DNA from 4 places in the Streptomyces sp. NPDC087844 genome. Region 3 is predicted to be linked to each of the others. Evidence: riboswitches for the same ligand, from Rfam matches in the RefSeq annotation. Region 3 holds a riboswitch; each other region holds the start of a gene.
What was found. A riboswitch is a leader RNA that binds a small molecule or an ion and turns the genes downstream of it on or off. The one in region 3 is predicted to bind cobalamin.
Positions count from the first base shown of each region.

Region 1: it holds a riboswitch for cobalamin, as region 3 does, so the genes downstream of both, ACIOKD_RS07160 (cobalamin biosynthesis protein) here and ACIOKD_RS32070 (energy-coupling factor ABC transporter permease) in region 3, are expected to answer to the same signal.
Region 2: it holds a riboswitch for cobalamin, as region 3 does, so the genes downstream of both, ACIOKD_RS22325 (ABC transporter substrate-binding protein) here and ACIOKD_RS32070 (energy-coupling factor ABC transporter permease) in region 3, are expected to answer to the same signal.
Region 4: it holds a riboswitch for cobalamin, as region 3 does, so the genes downstream of both, ACIOKD_RS06600 (ribonucleoside-diphosphate reductase subunit alpha) here and ACIOKD_RS32070 (energy-coupling factor ABC transporter permease) in region 3, are expected to answer to the same signal.

Region 1 covers NZ_JBIUVD010000003.1:59,193-63,256, forward strand. Annotated here, with positions in the region: partial or broken gene ACIOKD_RS07145 (hydrolase) at 82-219, shown strand; gene ACIOKD_RS07150 (anion permease) at 417-1,664, shown strand; gene ACIOKD_RS07155 (hypothetical protein) at 1,677-1,898, shown strand; cobalamin riboswitch at 2,031-2,167, shown strand; gene ACIOKD_RS07160 (cobalamin biosynthesis protein) at 2,281-3,261, shown strand; gene ACIOKD_RS07165 (cobyric acid synthase) at 3,258-4,064, shown strand, end outside.
Region 2 covers NZ_JBIUVD010000011.1:93,281-97,344, reverse strand. Annotated here, with positions in the region: gene ACIOKD_RS22330 (FecCD family ABC transporter permease) at 1-809, opposite strand, end outside; gene ACIOKD_RS22325 (ABC transporter substrate-binding protein) at 818-1,846, opposite strand; cobalamin riboswitch at 1,913-2,100, opposite strand; gene ACIOKD_RS22320 (CoA-binding protein) at 2,441-2,848, shown strand; gene ACIOKD_RS22315 (MHYT domain-containing protein) at 2,905-3,786, opposite strand; gene ACIOKD_RS22310 (VOC family protein) at 3,983-4,064, opposite strand, start outside.
Region 3 covers NZ_JBIUVD010000021.1:43,770-47,833, reverse strand. Annotated here, with positions in the region: gene ACIOKD_RS32080 (cellulase family glycosylhydrolase) at 1-624, opposite strand, end outside; gene ACIOKD_RS32075 (SgcJ/EcaC family oxidoreductase) at 791-1,531, opposite strand; cobalamin riboswitch at 2,334-2,516, shown strand; gene ACIOKD_RS32070 (energy-coupling factor ABC transporter permease) at 2,546-3,349, shown strand; gene ACIOKD_RS32065 (energy-coupling factor ABC transporter substrate-binding protein) at 3,346-3,747, shown strand; gene cbiQ (cobalt ECF transporter T component CbiQ) at 3,754-4,064, shown strand, end outside.
Region 4 covers NZ_JBIUVD010000002.1:673,050-677,113, forward strand. Annotated here, with positions in the region: gene ACIOKD_RS06600 (ribonucleoside-diphosphate reductase subunit alpha) at 1-2,007, opposite strand, end outside; cobalamin riboswitch at 2,145-2,344, opposite strand; gene ACIOKD_RS06605 (GNAT family N-acetyltransferase) at 2,402-2,938, opposite strand; gene ACIOKD_RS06610 (nucleoside hydrolase) at 2,946-3,935, opposite strand.

The DNA.
Region 1 (4,064 bases), on a different contig from region 3:
GCCGCCTGCTTCGCCACATCGAGTACAACCCGTACGACAAGAAGAAGAAGTGCTACGGGCCGAGCAGGAGCGGCCCGCTGAAGCGCGACCGCGGGGCCCCTGCCCTCGGGCTGGAACTTCTGGACGTTCTGGCAGTACGACGACAGCGGCAGCCTGCCGGGTGACCAGGATCTCTTCAACGGTTCGCTGTCCCAGCCGAAGGCCTTCGCCCGGGGGTGAACCGGGTAGCGGACCCCCGTATTCCGCCTCTGTTCGAGAACCTCCCCGCACTTTCGAGAGCCCTCGCCGCCACTTCGACACAAGCGGAAGGGCGGCACCTCGATTGGGTCACCCCACCGCCCGACTCAGTTCATCTTCCGTTCACCCAGGTTGCTTACGTTCCCTGTGCCACTGTCGTCCAACAGAAGCCTGGGTAAATGGAACACATCACGCTCCTCCTCGGAATCGTGATCGTTACCGCTCTCGTGTTCGATTTCACGAACGGTTTCCACGACACTGCCAACGCGATGGCGACGACCATCTCGACCGGCGCCCTCAAGCCCAAGACGGCGGTGGCCATGTCCGCCGTGCTGAACCTCGTCGGTGCGTTCCTCTCCGTGGAGGTCGCCAAGACGATCTCCGGCGGCCTCATCAACGAAGAGGGAATCCGCACCGAGGTGATCTTCGCGGCGCTCGTCGGCGCCATTCTGTGGAATCTGCTGACCTGGCTCCTGGGTCTGCCCTCCAGTTCGTCCCACGCGCTCTTCGGCGGCCTGATCGGCGCCGCGGTGATGTCGGCGGGCTGGTCCTCGGTGAACGGCTCGACCGTGATCACCAAGGTCCTCCTCCCGGCGATCGCCGCGCCCGTGGTGGCCGGACTCGCCGCGATGCTCGCCACCCGGCTGACGTACCGGATCAGCAGGCAGGCCGGTGAGAAGGCGACCTCCAAGGGGTACCGCGCCGGTCAGATCACCTCCGCGGGGCTGGTCTCGCTGGCCCACGGCACGAACGACGCGCAGAAGACCATGGGCATCATCACCCTGGCCCTGGTCACCGGCGGCGTGCTCGCGCCCGGCTCGAACCCTCCCCTGTGGGTCATCGTCTCGGCCGGTATCGCCATCGCGCTCGGCACCTACCTGGGCGGCTGGCGCATCATCCGCACCATGGGCAGGGGCCTCACCGATCTCGCGCCGCCGCAGGGCTTCGCCGCCCAGACCAGCGCCGCGACGGTCATCCTGGCCTCCTCGCACCTCGGCTTCTCCCTCTCGACCACCCAGTCCTGCTCCGGCGCCGTGATGGGTTCGGGCCTGGGCCGCAAGGGCGGTGTCGTCCGCTGGTCGACCGCGACCCGCATGTTCGTCGCCTGGGGCCTCACGCTCCCCGCCGCCGGTCTGGTCGGCGCGGGCGCCGAGTTCCTGACCCAGCAGGGCACCTGGGGCATCATCCTCACCGGCGCGCTGCTGATCGCCGGCTCCGCGGTCATCTGGACGCTGTCCCGCCGCCAGCCCGTCACCGTCGACAACGTCAACGACGACCACGCGCCCGCGGGCGTCGTGACCACCGCGATCGCCGCGGTCACCCCGCCTCCCGCGGGCCCCGTCGCCACGACCACGAAGGCGACCGACGACCTCAAGACCACCATCCCGGGCCCGGACGCCGAGCCCGCCCGTCCGGCCACGGTGTAAGGAACGAACCGCATGCAGATCGACTGGGCAGCCCTCGGCTCCGTGTTCGGAGTCAGTCTCATCTCCACCGTCGCCCTCGTGGGCCTCTTCACCCTCGGCATCGTCGGCCTCACCAAGCGCGAGTCGGCCGCCGCACAGGGTGGCTCCGCGACCCTCGCGGTCACCGGCGCGTACGCCTGCTTCGCCGCCTGCGCGGCGGCCGTGGCGTACGGGATCTATCTGATCGTCGCCTGACCCTCGCGGCACGTCCGTTCTGTACGGGACGGCCCCGTCGACCCCCACGGTCGGCGGGGCCGTCCCGCGTCCGTGTGTGGGCCTCAGCACACTCTCCCGCCGCAGGTCAACGGCAAGTTGACGGGTGTTCTCGGACCGTGGTGGACTGCCGAGGCCATGTACGTCGGCAGAAGAGGAAGCCGGTGCGAATCCGGCGCGGTCCCGCCACTGTCACCGGGGAATCGATCCCCCCGGGAGCCAGGAACTCTCTCCGTCGGTCTCGTCGAACCAGGGCGTGGACACCCTGAGTGAGGACATATCGCCATGCGCGCCCACCTGTTGTGGACCGGTGTGCCCAGGCCAGGTACGAGGATCTCGTCTCGTGCAGTGGCGGGCTGAACGGATGCGAGCCGATCGCGTCTTCGCGTACGGCGCCGCCGCCGGCCTCCTCGGTGACCTGCTGCTCGGCGATCCCCGCCGGGGACATCCGGTCGCCGCGTTCGGCCGGGCCGCGGGAGCCGTCGAGCGGGCTCTGTGGCGCGACCACCGGGGCCGGGGCGCGCTGCACACCGCCGTGTGCGCGGGCGGCGCCGTCTCCCTCGCCGTGGCCGCCGAGCGTTCCGTACGTACCTCCCCCGTCGCCTCCGTCGTCCTGACCGCGGCCGCCACCTGGGCCGTGGTCGGGGGGACCTCGCTCGGGCGCGAGGCCCGGGCCGTCGGCGGGGCGCTGGCCGCCGGGGACATCGAGGTGGCCCGTGAGCGGCTGCCGCATCTGTGCGGACGCGACCCGCAGGCGCTGGACGCCGACGGGATCGCCCGCGCGGTGGTCGAGTCGGTCGCCGAGAACACCTCCGACGCCGTCGTGGGCGCCCTGGTGTGGGGCGCGGTCGCGGGCGTACCCGGTCTGGTCGGGTTCCGGGCCGTCAACACGCTGGACGCCATGGTCGGGCACAGGTCGGCCCGTCACCGGCGGTACGGATGGGCGTCCGCCCGCCTCGACGACGTGGTGGGGTGGCCCGGGGCACGGCTGACCGCGGTCCTCGCCGCCGTCGCCGGGGGGAATCCGCGAGGGGCCGTCCGCGCCTGGCGCGCCGACGCCGCCAAGCATCCGAGTCCCAACGCCGGGCCCGTGGAGGCCTCGTTCGCGGGTGCGCTCGGAGTACGGCTCGGCGGCACGCTCTCGTACGCGGGACGGGTCGAGCACCGGCCCGTGCTCAACGGTCCGGGGCAGGCCGTGCGCATCGAGGACATCGAGCGGGCCGTCCGGCTCTCGCGGCGCGTGGGCCTGCTCGCGCTGGGCGCGAGTGTCGCCGGGCGGCTGCTCGCCACCTCGCTCACCAGGTCGCTCACCAAGTCGCGGGTCACGAGAGGGCGTACGTCATGAGCGGGGGAACGGGCGGGAGGCCGGGCGGAGGACCGGGCGGGAGGCCGGGCGGCGGGCTGCTCGTCGCCGGTACGACCTCCGACGCGGGCAAGAGCGTCGTGACCGCCGGGATCTGCCGGTGGCTGGTGCGCCGGGGCGTCAAGGTCGCGCCGTTCAAGGCGCAGAACATGTCGCTGAACTCGTTCGTGACGCGCGAGGGCGCGGAGATCGGGCGCGCGCAGGCCATGCAGGCGCAGGCCGCCCGCGTGGAGCCCTCCGTGCTCATGAACCCCGTCCTGCTCAAGCCGGGCGGTGACCGCAGCAGTCAGGTCGTCCTGATGGGGAAGCCCGTCGGCGAGCTGAGTGCGCGCGGCTATCACGGCGGACGCCAGGAGGCGTTGCTCGGAACCGTGCTGGACTGTCTGGCCGAGTTGCGGGGCACGTATGACGCGGTGATCTGTGAGGGAGCGGGCAGTCCCGCCGAGATCAATCTGCGGCGCACCGACATCGTGAACATGGGGATCGCGCGGGGCGCGCGGCTGCCCGTGCTCGTGGTGGGGGACATCGACCGCGGCGGGGTCTTCGCCTCGTTCTTCGGGACGGTGGCCCTGCTGTCGCGCGAGGACCAGGAGCTGGTCGCCGGGTTCCTGGTGAACAAGTTCCGCGGGGACGTCTCGCTGCTCGAACCCGGCATCGACATGCTGCACGGGCTCACCGGGCGGCACACCTACGGCGTCCTGCCCTTCCGGCACGGCCTCGGCATCGACGAGGAGGACGGGCTCGGAGTGTCCCTGCGGGGGTCGGTACGCGAGTCCGAGGTCTCC
Region 2 (4,064 bases), on a different contig from region 3:
AGGACGAGTCCGACGAAGCCGATGGCCCCCGCCGAGCTGACGAGCGCGGCCGTCAGGAGCGCTGTCACGCACAGCAGCACCAGCCGGGTGCGGGCCACGGACACCCCGAGGGTCGCGGCGGCGTCCTGGCCGAAGGCGAACGCGTCGAGCGTGCGCGCGTACGCCAGACAGACCACGAGCGCGACCACCAGGACCGCGAGGCAGACCCGGACGTCGGTCCAGCCGACCCCGCCGAGTGAGCCGAGCAGCCAGAACAGCACACCGCGGGTGGTCTCGGCGTCGGCGGCGGTCATCACCACGAAGGACGTGAGCGCGGAGAAGAGCTGCATCGCGGCGACACCGCTGAGCACCACGCGGTCCGTCGTCCCGCCGAGGGTGTGGCTGAGCAGCAGGACGAGGCCGAACGAGAGCAGCGCTCCGAGGAACGCCCCCGCGGAGACCGACACCAGGCCGCCGCCTGCGCCGAGGACGACCACGACGACCGCGCCGGTCGACGCTCCGGAGGACACCCCGAGGACGAAGGGGTCGGCGAGCGGGTTGCGCAGCAGGGACTGCATCACCGCGCCGCACACGGCGAGCCCGGCTCCGCAGACGGCGGCCAGCAGGGTGCGCGGCAGTCGCAGCTGCCAGACGATCCCGTCCCGGATGGGGCTCAGTTCCGTACTCCCCCAGCCGAGATGGGACGCGACCACGGACCAGACGTCGGCTACGCGGATGTCCGCCGGGCCGATGGTGATGGCGACGGCGATCGATGCGACGAGCAGTGCCGCGCCGGCCGCGCAGAGCAGTCCCACGCGCGGCCGTGTCACCCGGCGGGTCACCCCGTGAGCCCGAACTCCCGAAGGGCGGCGGCCACTTGTTCGACGCCCTCGACGGTACGGATGGTCGGGTTCATGGCCTGCCCGCTGAGCAGGACGTACCGCTTCTTCCTCACGGCGGTCATGTTCTTGGTGACCGGGTCGGACTCCAGGAACTCGATCTTCCTCTTCGCGGACTCGGCGGTCTGCGACTTGCGGGTCAGATCGCCGATGACGAGGACGTCGGGGTCGCGGTCGGCGACCGTCTCCCAGTTGATCTGGGGCCATTCCTCGTGGGTGTCGTCGAAGACGTTCCTCGCGCCGAACGCCCGCGTGATGATGCCGGGGGCGCCGCAGCAGCCCGCCATGTAGGGCGACTCGGAGTTGGCGAACCAGTACAGGAGGGAGACGTCCGAGGCGTCGATGCCCGAAGTGGCCTTCTTCATGCGCTGCCGGAGCTCGGCGACCAGCTTGTCGCCCCGCTCCCGCACGCCGAACACCTCGGCCAGGTCACGTATCTCGCCGTAGACGGCGTCGATGCCGAGGGGCTGCTCGCGGGCGCCGTCGCCGTCGCCGGTGTTGTCCTTGCCCGCGCAGTCGGAGGGCGAGACGTACGCGGGTACGCCGAGCTTCTCGAACTGCTCGCGGGTGGCGACGCCCCCCTTGCCGAGCGTGGACACGAACGAGGCGGCGACGAAGTCGGGGTCGGCGTCCAGGACCCGTTCGAAGGAGGGGTTGTTGTCGGCGATCCGCTCGACCTTCGCGTCGGCCTTCTCCAGGCCCTTCATCACCGGGTCGGTCCAGGTGGCGGTGCCGGCCATCCGGTCGGCGAGGCCCAGCGAGAACAGGATCTCGGTGGTGCCCTGGTTGAGGGAGACGGCCCTTCGCGGCGGGGACTCCACGCGGACGGTGCGGCCGCAGTTCTCCAGGGTGACGGCCGCCGCGGGGGCCTTGCCGTCGGCGGGCGGGTCGGCGCCGCCGCAGCCGGTCAGCAGGACGATCCCGGACAGGAGCAGGGCGGCAGGACGGGCGGGGCGTGCGATGGGCACGGAAGTTCCTCAGACGTCGAGGGCTCGAACGCGGAGCCCGGTCGTACGGTGCTCCCCCGCCGTCTCGGGACCGCGGAGGCCGCCAGCAGGTCTTCGGACTCGGGTTCACCCGGACGAGGCGCCTTCCCGGACCGTTGATCCGATCCAGTGGCCGATGCCCCGCCCGTCACCCTCACCGCTGCGCGTCAGCTCCGGATTTCCACCGGATTCCCTGACCCACGTACATGGGTTCGACTGGCTTCGGCAAGCTATCACGGCACCTTTCGCAGCCACGCGGCAGTGCGGCGGAGGCCCCGGCTCCCGCCGCCCGTCAACGCCCAGGACCACAGCGTGGAGCTACTGGTGACCACACTCAGGTCAACTGCCGGCTTCTGGTCCCAGGCTCGCGGGAACCGCCGGCTTTTCAGGGGCGCGGGGAACCGCGCGAGCGGCCTGACCGGGCCGCACCCGCCCATGGCCCCCGCAGCCCCGACCTCCTGCGCGGGGTGCGCCAAGGGTCACCGCTCCGGCCGTCCGCGCGACCTCGGGAATCCCCGGGCCGCGCCCGCTGTTGTCCGCCGCAGCAGGCACACACCCACCCGCAGGAGGCCCCCCGTGCACGGCGACCCGGCAACGATCCGCAAGATCCTCACCGAGAGCGGCGACACCTGGGCCGTCGTGGGCCTGTCGTCCAACGAGCGGCGTGCCGCCTACGGCGTGGCGAACGTGCTCCAGCGCTACGGCAAGCGCGTGATCCCCGTCCACCCGAAGGCCGAGACGGTCCACGGGGAGAAGGGATACGCCTCCTTGGCGGACATCCCCTTCGAGGTCGACGTGGTCGATGTGTTCGTCAACAGCGACCTGGCCGGCCCCGTCGCCGACGAGGCGGTCTCCATCGGCGCCAAGGCCGTCTGGTTCCAGCTCGGCGTGATCGACGAGGCCGCGTACGAGCGCACCCGCGCGGCCGGCCTCGACATGGTCATGGACCGCTGCCCGGCGATCGAGATCCCCCGCCTGGGCTGACCCGGCGCGGCCGACCCGCTTGGGCCGTCCAGGCGACACCGGGACAGCCACCCTGTTCAGCCGTTGCGCCGGCCCGGCTCCCCGGGCTCGTACGCGCGCCGGTCCGTCCTGGGCGGGGCCTCGAACGCCGAGCCGGACCAGGCGGGCGGTTCCGTGCGCGGGGCGGGCGTCCGGCGGCGGGACGCGGTCCGGTTCCAGTCGCCGTCCCCGAGCACGAGCATCGGGTCGAACATCACCACGACTCCCGCGAGCGCCAGGAAGAGGACCGGGCCGATGAGCATCGGCAGCAGGAGCGAGTGGGCCGAGTCGCCCGCATCCGGTGTGCCGGCCGCGCCGTGCAGGTGCACACTGACGGCCGCCATCCCCGTGTAGTGCATCCCGGTCACCGCGACGCCCATGACCAGGCTCGCCGCCAGGCTGGTCAGGAAGCCGCGGATCGCGACCGCCGCCCAGAGCGCGGCGGTCGCGGCGACGACGGCGATCAGGACGGAGAGCGCGACGGTACGGGCCTCGTACCGCAGGTCCCCGTTCACACGAATGGCGGCCATGCCTATGTAGTGCATGGCCGCGACCCCGACGCCGGTGAACGTGCCCGCGATCAGCAGGGTCGTCGTGTTCGCACCGCGATAGCCGACGGCGAGGACGCCGAGACCGACCACGGCGATCGCCACCGCGAGGCTGAGAATCGTCAGGTTGACGTCGTAGCGGATACGGCTTTCCTCGACCTGGAATCCGATCATGGCGATGAAGTGCATCGTCCAGATGCCGCAGCCGATCGACGCCGCCCCCAGCGCGAGCCAGCCCGGTTTCCACGACCGGTCGTTGCGCAGGGACCGGGTGATGCAGCGCAGCCCCAGAGCGGCTCCCAGACAGGCCATGACATAGGCCGTGAGCGGTGTGACCGTTCCATAACTGAATCCGTCGACCGTACCTTGCATATGCCAACATCCCCCCGGAATACAACTGTTGCGGGGACAGATGTACGTGCCACAACAGGGCGACAGCAAGGGGTTTCGTGCAATTGCAGCCAACGGGCTTCTGTATCAGTCACTTCCGGTCACGATTGGACGCTTTTGCGCCGGAGGGAACCATTCTGGTGGCGCACCCCACAACCGCGGCCACCCGGCCGCGGCCTCACACCTGAGGCTTCGACGTCACCGTGAACTGCGCCCCGTCGGGATCCCGCAGCACCGCCTCCGTGGTGGTCGCGCCGTCC
Region 3 (4,064 bases):
CTCGAACCCGGCGGCGCGCAGCTTCTTGACTGCGGCGATCGTCGGATCGGTCCAGCCCGCGGGGTCGGTGTTGCCCCAGGGCTCGTTGCCGATGTTGACGATGACGTAGTTCTCCTGGCCGGTGAGCACGCTCTTGAGGCCGATCCAGTAGTCGGCCGCGTGGTCGAGCGTGCCGGCCGCGGCATCCTCGCCGTAGCCGGTGGTGTCGTGCACCTCCAGTACACAGATCAGCCGGTTGGCCTTGCACTGGGCGATGACGGCGGCCACGTCCTCGGGGCTGTTCCTGCTCCAGCGGTGACCGTCGGAGAGGACGACGCGGACGGAGTTGGCGCCGAGCGCCTTGATGTCGGCCAGCGACTGCGTCTCGCCCGGATACCAGGTGTGGGCGTGGTTGACGCCGCGCATGACGAAATCGTTGCCGTTGCCTTCGAGCAGGCGGCCGTTGTCGATATGGAGACCGGTCGCGAGGACGCCCGGGGACGCGCCGGACGACTCACCAGGCAACTGGGCATGTGCGGCGGTCGGTACGAGCGCGCCGAGAACGACGAGCCCGAGGAAGGCGGCCAGTGCGGCGAGCAACGCGCTGACAGGGTTTTTCCGTGTCGTGCTTCTTGTTCTTCTCACTGCGACTCCAGGGAGTGAGCGCCAAGAAACTCGGGTTTCGGGTTTCGGGAAAGTGGGAGCGCTCCCATAGAGGCATCTCGCCAGGAGCACGTCAAGACTTGGCGCATGCTCGGGCGCGTAACGGATGTGCTGGAGGGGCCTCCAGCCAGGCCCCTCCAGGGCTCATTCAGGACCCGGCGGCTCCGGGGACCGTGCTGTCGAGGGCCACGGACGTGTGCTGATGGACGATCAGCCAGCGGTCGCCCGTCAGTCGGTAACCGGTGGTCACCCGCGCCGTGGTGTCCAGCGCGTCGCCGCCTACCGGCGTGACGCGCATCCGCACGAGCGCGTGGCTGAAGGCGATGCTCTCGTCGGCCCGCACGCGGAATTCGAGCACCTCGCGTTCCACCGGCCCGGACAAGGTCGAGAACCACACCTCCTCGGCCTTGCGGAGCGCCTCGACCCCGCGCTGCTCCAGGCCGCTCACCGGGTGGAACACCTCCGCGTCGGGTGCGTAACAAGCCATCGCCCGGTCGAAGTCCCGCTCGCGCCCGGCGGCCGTCAGTTCCGCGTCGAGCCGGCGGATGTCCCCCTCGGTGTCCTCGTCGTCCCAGAACGCGCGCACCTCCATGGCCCCGATGGTCGCCACCGGATGCCGCGCGGCCGCCTCCAGGGCCTCCTCCAGACTGTCGCACTCAAGGATGTCGTACCCGGCGACGTACTCCTTCGTCTCCGCGAACGGCCCGTCGGTGCGCAGCACTTCACCGTCGCGTACGCGCACGGTCACCGCGTCGGCCGGGGGCCGCAGCCGATGGCCGTGCAGCAGTACACCGCGCCGCGCGCTCAACTCCTCCACCCATGGCTCGACCGGTGCCATACCCGAGGCGTCGGCGGTGTCGTCGCCGCAGACCAGCAGCATGTACTTCATGGTTCCTCCCGGTGTTCCTGAGACCTTGTACCTCACCGACGAACCGTGGCGAGCCGAATCGACGCCCCCGCAGCACCTCTTGTGTACCGGCGCCGCAGAAGGCGGCGCCCGACAGGGCGGTGTGGCCTGTTCCGGGAACCCCAGGGGCGCATGCCGTACGTACTCGGGTGACAGGCCGCAAAGGAGCGGTCCCTTGCGGGGTTCCCGTCGCCCCGGCCGAGGAGCGGACAGCCCGCGCCGGGGACCACGTGGTGCCCCACTTCGAGCGTCAGGCGGCCAAGCACGAACACGGCCTCGGGCCCGACCACCCGGACACCCTGAGATCGCGCGAGCACCTCGCGGGCGCCTGTCCGCAGGCAGGACACCTCAAACAGGCCGTGACATCGCCCGAGCGAAACCTGGCCGACAGCGAACGCGTCCTGGGCGCCGACCACCCCGACACCGTGCTCTCCCGCTGCGACCTGTCCCACGCCCACCATGAGGCGGGAAATCCCCCGCGGTACCGACTTGTTCACGCACGCCCTGGCCGACAGCGAGCGCAGCCTCGGCCCCGGCCACCCCACGAGCACCGCGACGGTCACGGTGAACCCCAACGACTCCGACAACTTCACGTTCGACAGGCTTCCTCTTCGGATGGCATCAGCGGTCCGACGGGGCTCGCCCTCACCGTCGTGCGCAACCGCTTCGAAGCGGTACAGACCGAGGTCCGACCAAGCTCCCGATCCGACAGAAAAAGGCCCCTGACCATTGTGTTCCCTGGTCAGGCGCCCGAGGGCCGCTTGTCACCACCCCTGTACGCGCACTACTGTCACGACGCCTTGGTGCTCGGGAAATCGGTGTGATGCCGGTGCGGCCCTCGCCACTGTGATCGGGAAGTCCGGCTCCGGCCCTTACGGGCAGCCACTGGGTCCTTGGACCCGGGAAGGCGGAGCACGGGCGGTGTTACCCGTAAGCCAGGAGACCGGCCAAGGCACGTCAACCATCCACGAGGTGCTGGAGAGGGTCTGCTGAGCCATGCACATAGCCGAGGGTTTCCTTCCTCCGGCGCACGCGGTCGCCTGGGGCGTCGCGTCGGCGCCGTTCGTCGTCCACGGAGTCCGGTCGCTCACCCGTGAGGTCAGAGAACATCCCGAGAGCACGCTCCTCATCGGCGCGTCGGGGGCCTTCACCTTCGTTCTCTCCGCACTGAAACTGCCGTCGGTGACCGGCAGTTGTTCCCATCCCACCGGCACCGGCCTCGGCGCCATCCTGTTCCGGCCACCGATCATGGCGGTCCTGGGCACCATCACCCTGCTCTTCCAGGCGCTGCTGCTCGCCCACGGCGGACTGACCACGCTGGGCGCCAACGTCTTCTCGATGGCGATCGTCGGCCCGTGGGCCGGCTACGCCGTGTACCGGCTGCTCCGACGGTTCGACGTGCCGCTGATGGTCGCGGTGTTCTTCGCCGCGTTCGTCGCCGACCTGTCCACCTACTGCGTCACCAGCGTGCAGCTCGCGCTCGCGTTCCCCGACCCGAGCAGCGGATTCCCGGGCGCGCTCGGCAAGTTCGGCTCGATCTTCGCCGTCACCCAGATCCCGCTCGCGGTGAGCGAGGGGCTGCTCACCGTGCTCGTGATGCGGCTGCTGGTGCAGTCGAGCAAGGGCGAACTGACCCGGCTCGGCGTGTTCCTGGCCGGCGGGCGGTCCCGGTCCGAGAACTCCGGAACAACCGGAACAACCGAGACGCCAGGGACGCCCGGGACGCCCGGGACGCCCGAGACGCCCGAGACGCCCGGGACGAATGAGACGACCGGGACGACCGGGACGGTGGCCCGATGAGCCGTAACGCGAAGATCAACGCCCTGCTGCTGCTCGTCGTGGCCGCGCTCGCCGTCCTGCCGCTGGCCTTCGGCATGGGCGACCACAAGGAGGAGCCGTTCGCGGGCGCCGACGCGGAGGCGGAGACCGCGATCACCGAGATCGAGCCGGACTACGAGCCGTGGTTCTCGCCCCTGTACGAGCCGCCGTCCGACGAGATCGAGTCGGCGCTGTTCGCCCTCCAGGCCGCCCTCGGCGCGGGAGTCCTCGCCTACTACTTCGGCCTGCGCCGAGGCAGGCGCCAGGGCGAACTGCGGGTCCTGGCACAGCGGGAGGGCGCCCAGGACGCGACGGCAAGGGTGCCCGGCGGCGCCGGTGAGTCCCCGGCCGGACCGAACCGGCCGACCGAACGGACCTGAGCCTTCGTGCTGCCCATCGACGCGGCGGCGCACAGCAGTCGCTGGCGCCACCGCCACCCCGTGGACAAGGCCGTGCTCGGTCTCGGCCTGACCGTCCTGGCGATCTCTCTCCCGCCCTGGCCGGGCGCCGCCCTGGTCCTGGTGACCGCCCTCGCCGTGCTGCTGGGCCCGGCCGCGGTACCCGGCCGCCGGCTCTGGCGCGCCTACCGGGTGCCGCTGGGCTTCTGCGTGACCGGTGCGCTCCCTCTGCTGCTCCAGGTCGGCGGCCCGGACGGGTTCGTGACCCTGGCGGAGGGCGGCCCGGTGCGCGCCGGGGA
Region 4 (4,064 bases), on a different contig from region 3:
CACCAGGTAGGAGTTGACCTGGAGGAACTCGCCGGACAGCGTCTCGCGCTTGAACAGGTTGGAGACCTGCGGCTCGATGCACTCGTACACGCCCGCGATGGACGCGATGGTGGCGGTCGGGGCGATGGCGAGCAGCAGCGAGTTGCGCATGCCCACCGCGGCGATCCGCGCCCGCAGCGCCGCCCAGCGCTCCGGCCAGTTCAGCTCGACGTCGTAGTGGTCGGGGTGCAGCACACCCTGGGCCGTACGGGTCTTCTCCCAGGCGGGCAGCGGGCCGTCGCGCTCGGCGAGGTCGGCGGACGCCTCGTACGAGGCGAGCATGATCCGCTCGGCGATCCGGGTGGAGAGGGCGCGCGCCCGCGGGGAGTCGAACGGCAGCCGCAGCTTGAAGAAGACGTCCTGCAGTCCCATGGCGCCGAGGCCCACCGGACGCCACTTGGCGTTGGAGCGGCCCGCCTGCTCGGCCGGGTAGAAGTTGATGTCGACGACCCGGTCGAGGAAGGTGACGGCGGTACGGACGGTCGCGTCGAGCCGCTCCCAGTCGATGTCCTGCGCGTCCGCGTCCACGAAGGCGCCGAGGTTGACCGAACCGAGGTTGCAGACCGCGGTCTCCCCGTCGTCCGTGACCTCCAGGATCTCGGTGCACAGGTTCGAGGAGTGGACTGTGTGGCCGGGCAGCGCCGTCTGGTTGGCCGTGCGGTTGGCGGCGTCCTTGAAGGTCATCCAGCCGTTGCCGGTCTGCGCGAGGGTACGCATCATGCGGCCGTACAGCTCACGGGCGGGGATGGTCTTCCTGGCGAGCCCGGCGGCCTCCGCCCTCCGGTACGCGGCGTCGAACTCCTCGCCCCACAGGTCGACCAGCTCGGGCACGTCCGAGGGCGAGAACAGTGACCAGTCGCGGTCCTCGTTCACCCGGCGCATGAACTCGTCGGGGATCCAGTGCGCGAGGTTCAGGTTGTGCGTGCGCCGGGCGTCCTCACCGGTGTTGTCGCGCAGCTCCAGGAACTCCTCGATGTCGGAGTGCCAGGTCTCCAGGTAGACCGCGGCCGCGCCCTTGCGCCGGCCGCCCTGGTTCACCGCGGCGACCGAGGCGTCGAGGGTCTTCAGGAACGGGACGATGCCGTTCGAGTGCCCGTTCGTACCGCGGATCAGCGAACCGCGCGAACGGATCCGGGAGTACGAGAGGCCGATGCCGCCGGCGTGCTTGGAGAGGCGGGCCACCTGGTGGTAGCGGTCGTAGATCGAGTCCAGCTCGTCCAGCGGGGAGTCGAGGAGGTAGCAGGACGACATCTGCGGGTGGCGCGTACCGGAGTTGAAGAGCGTGGGGGAGGAGGGCAGGTAGTCGAGGCGGCTCATCAGCCGGTACAGGGAGGCGACTTCGTCGACGGAGCGGGTCCCCGCTTCTGAATCGAGCACGGTGTCCTCGGCGAGACCGCTCGCCACCCGCAGCATGAAGTGCTGGGGCGTCTCGATGACGGACCGCGTGATCGGGTGCCGCAGCAGGTACCGGCTGTGCAGGGTGCGCAGGCCGAAGTAGCCGAAGCGGTCGTCGGCACCCTCGGCGGAGGCGGCGTCGGTCAGCGCGTCGAGGCGGGCCGCGTGGTGGCGTACGAACTCGGCCGTGCGGTCGGCGATCAGGCCCTCGCGGTGGCCGACGGCGACCGACTCGGAGAAGGAGCGCACGCCCTGCGAGGCGGCCTCCGCGGCGATGGTGACGGTCAGCAGGCGGGCGGCCAGCTTCGAGTACACGGGGTCCTCGGAGATGAGGCCGGCCGCCGCCTCCGTGGCCAGCTCACGCAGTTCGGGCTCGTCCGCGGCGGCGGACCGGCCGCGCAGGGCGGCGGCGGCGACCCGGCCGGGGTCGGCGCCGGGGAGGTCGGCGGTGAAGTCGGTCAGGATCCGCAGCAACGCGGTTCCCGGCCCGTCGGCCTCGGCCCTGTCCTGCTGATCCCGGGTCGCTGTCGCTGTCGCTGTGGCGGAGACCGGATCGGCTGGCGCGATGGTCACGTGGGGCTCTCCCTCGCTCGGCACGGGGCCTCGGCGGGAGGGGGTTCGGGGCACACGGGGGTACGCGCTTCGGGCAGCGGTACGCCGCGTCCACCGGCCCACTCCACGAGGCCCGGACGTCATGCGCCCGGACCGGACGGCCTGGGCGCGCTGTCGGCAGGTGCTCGGACTGACTCCTGTTACGCGACATTCGGGCATGCGGACATCTGACAGCTGAATCCGACATCTGGGCATGCGGGCATATCACGTACAAGTACACCGTTGCGGGACAGTTCCGGATTCGCACCGGATTCCCCTGCGACGACAGCGAGCATGAGCATACATCTTGTGTCGGGTTCCGAAAGCACCCCCACATGTTGTGTCGCGTCGGCCACGGACGGTCGAGCGGGGAGTGTCAGAGCGTCAACTCATAGGTGAGGAGCACGACGTCGTCCAGGTGCGGGAGGGGGTTCCAGTCGCGGACGGGGGTGCGGGTGAAACCGAGGCGCTCGTAGACGCGGTGGGCGCTGTGCATGGTGCGCTGGGTGGACAGCACGACGGCTCCGCAGCCGGCCGTGGCCCGGGCGCGGCCGACGCAGGCGCGCACGAGCAAGGTCCCCACGCCCCGGCCGCGGGCCTCCTTCGCGACCGCCAGCATCCGTATCTCGGCCTCGCCCGCACGCGCGATGTCGGCCATGGGCCCGCCGGACGGCACGAAGGTCACACCGCCGCGAAGCCGGTGCCGGGGCGGGCCCGAGCCCTCCGCGGCGGCGGCTTCGACGGCCACCAGCACGTCGGCGGCGGCGGCGCGCTTCGCCACGTTCCGCAGTTCGCCGAGATACGCGTCGTTCTCCCCGAAGTCGAGCAGTCCGTCCCCGAGGTAGGCCCGCGCGGTGATGTCGCCCAGGGCCGCGTACTCACCGGCCTCCGCCCGTCGGATCACGATGGTCATACGGACCTCAGCCCGTACCCGGCCACAGGGGCAGGGTCGAGACGAAGTCCTTCGTGAAGTCGCGCGGGCCAGGACCGAGGGCCACCCGGCCGGTGAGGCGGGCCCGCGCGGTCAGGGCGGGCGACTCGGGATAGTAGATACGTCCGGCGGCCGAGGGAACGAACACGGTCTGGCCGCGCGTGAGTTCGGCGGCCGACTCCACGATGACCGCCCCCTCCGCGAGCGTCACGAACGACTCGTCGGCGCACACACCGACGGCGAGCGGATCGTGCAGCGGACAGGTGCCGTCCCCGCCGCTGCGACGGTACGCCTCCATGTAGACCCGCAGCAGCCGGGCGGCGAGCGCGGTGCCGGGACCCGCCGCCTCCAGGGCCGCGAGGTCGGCGGGCCCGAACAGCCAGCGGTGCGAGGCGTCCAGGTCGACCATGGTGAACGGGATACCGGACGACAGGACCAGCTCGGCGGCGTCCGGGTCGGCCCACATGTTGAACTCGGCGACCGGAGTGATGTTCCCGGGCACGCGTGCCGCGCCGCCCATGAACACGAACTTGCCGACGCGCTGGGCGAATCCGGGGTCCTCCAGGAGCGCGATCGCCACGTTGGTGAGGGGGCCCGTCGCGCACACGGTCAGCTCGCCCTCGTACTCCCGGGAGAGTCGCAGCAGCGTCTGCGCGGAGGACTCCGCCGGGTGCGCCGCGGTCGAGTCGGGCAGTGTCTCGTCGCCGAGTCCCGCGGGGCCGTGGAAGTCGGCGGCGACGCGGTAGGGGAGGCGGGTCAGGGGGCGGCCCGCGCCGCGGTGGACGGGGACGTCCGCGTCGATGCGGAGGGTTCGCGCCAGGGCGCGGGCGTTGAGGTAGGTCTGCTCCGCGGGGAGGTTGCCGCCCACGGACGTGTAGGCCTTGAGGTCCCACAGGCCTGTGCCGAGCAGGTACTGGAGGGCTACGGCGTCGTCGATGCCGGGGTCGCTGTCGAGGACGATGGGGGTGCGTGGGGTCACCTGTCCACGGTATCCGCCGCTGTCCCCGGGGGCTGCGCCCCCAGACCCCGCTGTCGCGCTTGCGCGCTCGTCCTCAGACGCCGGACGGGCTGAAGATGCGCGGACGGTCCGCGCATCTTTCAGCCGTCC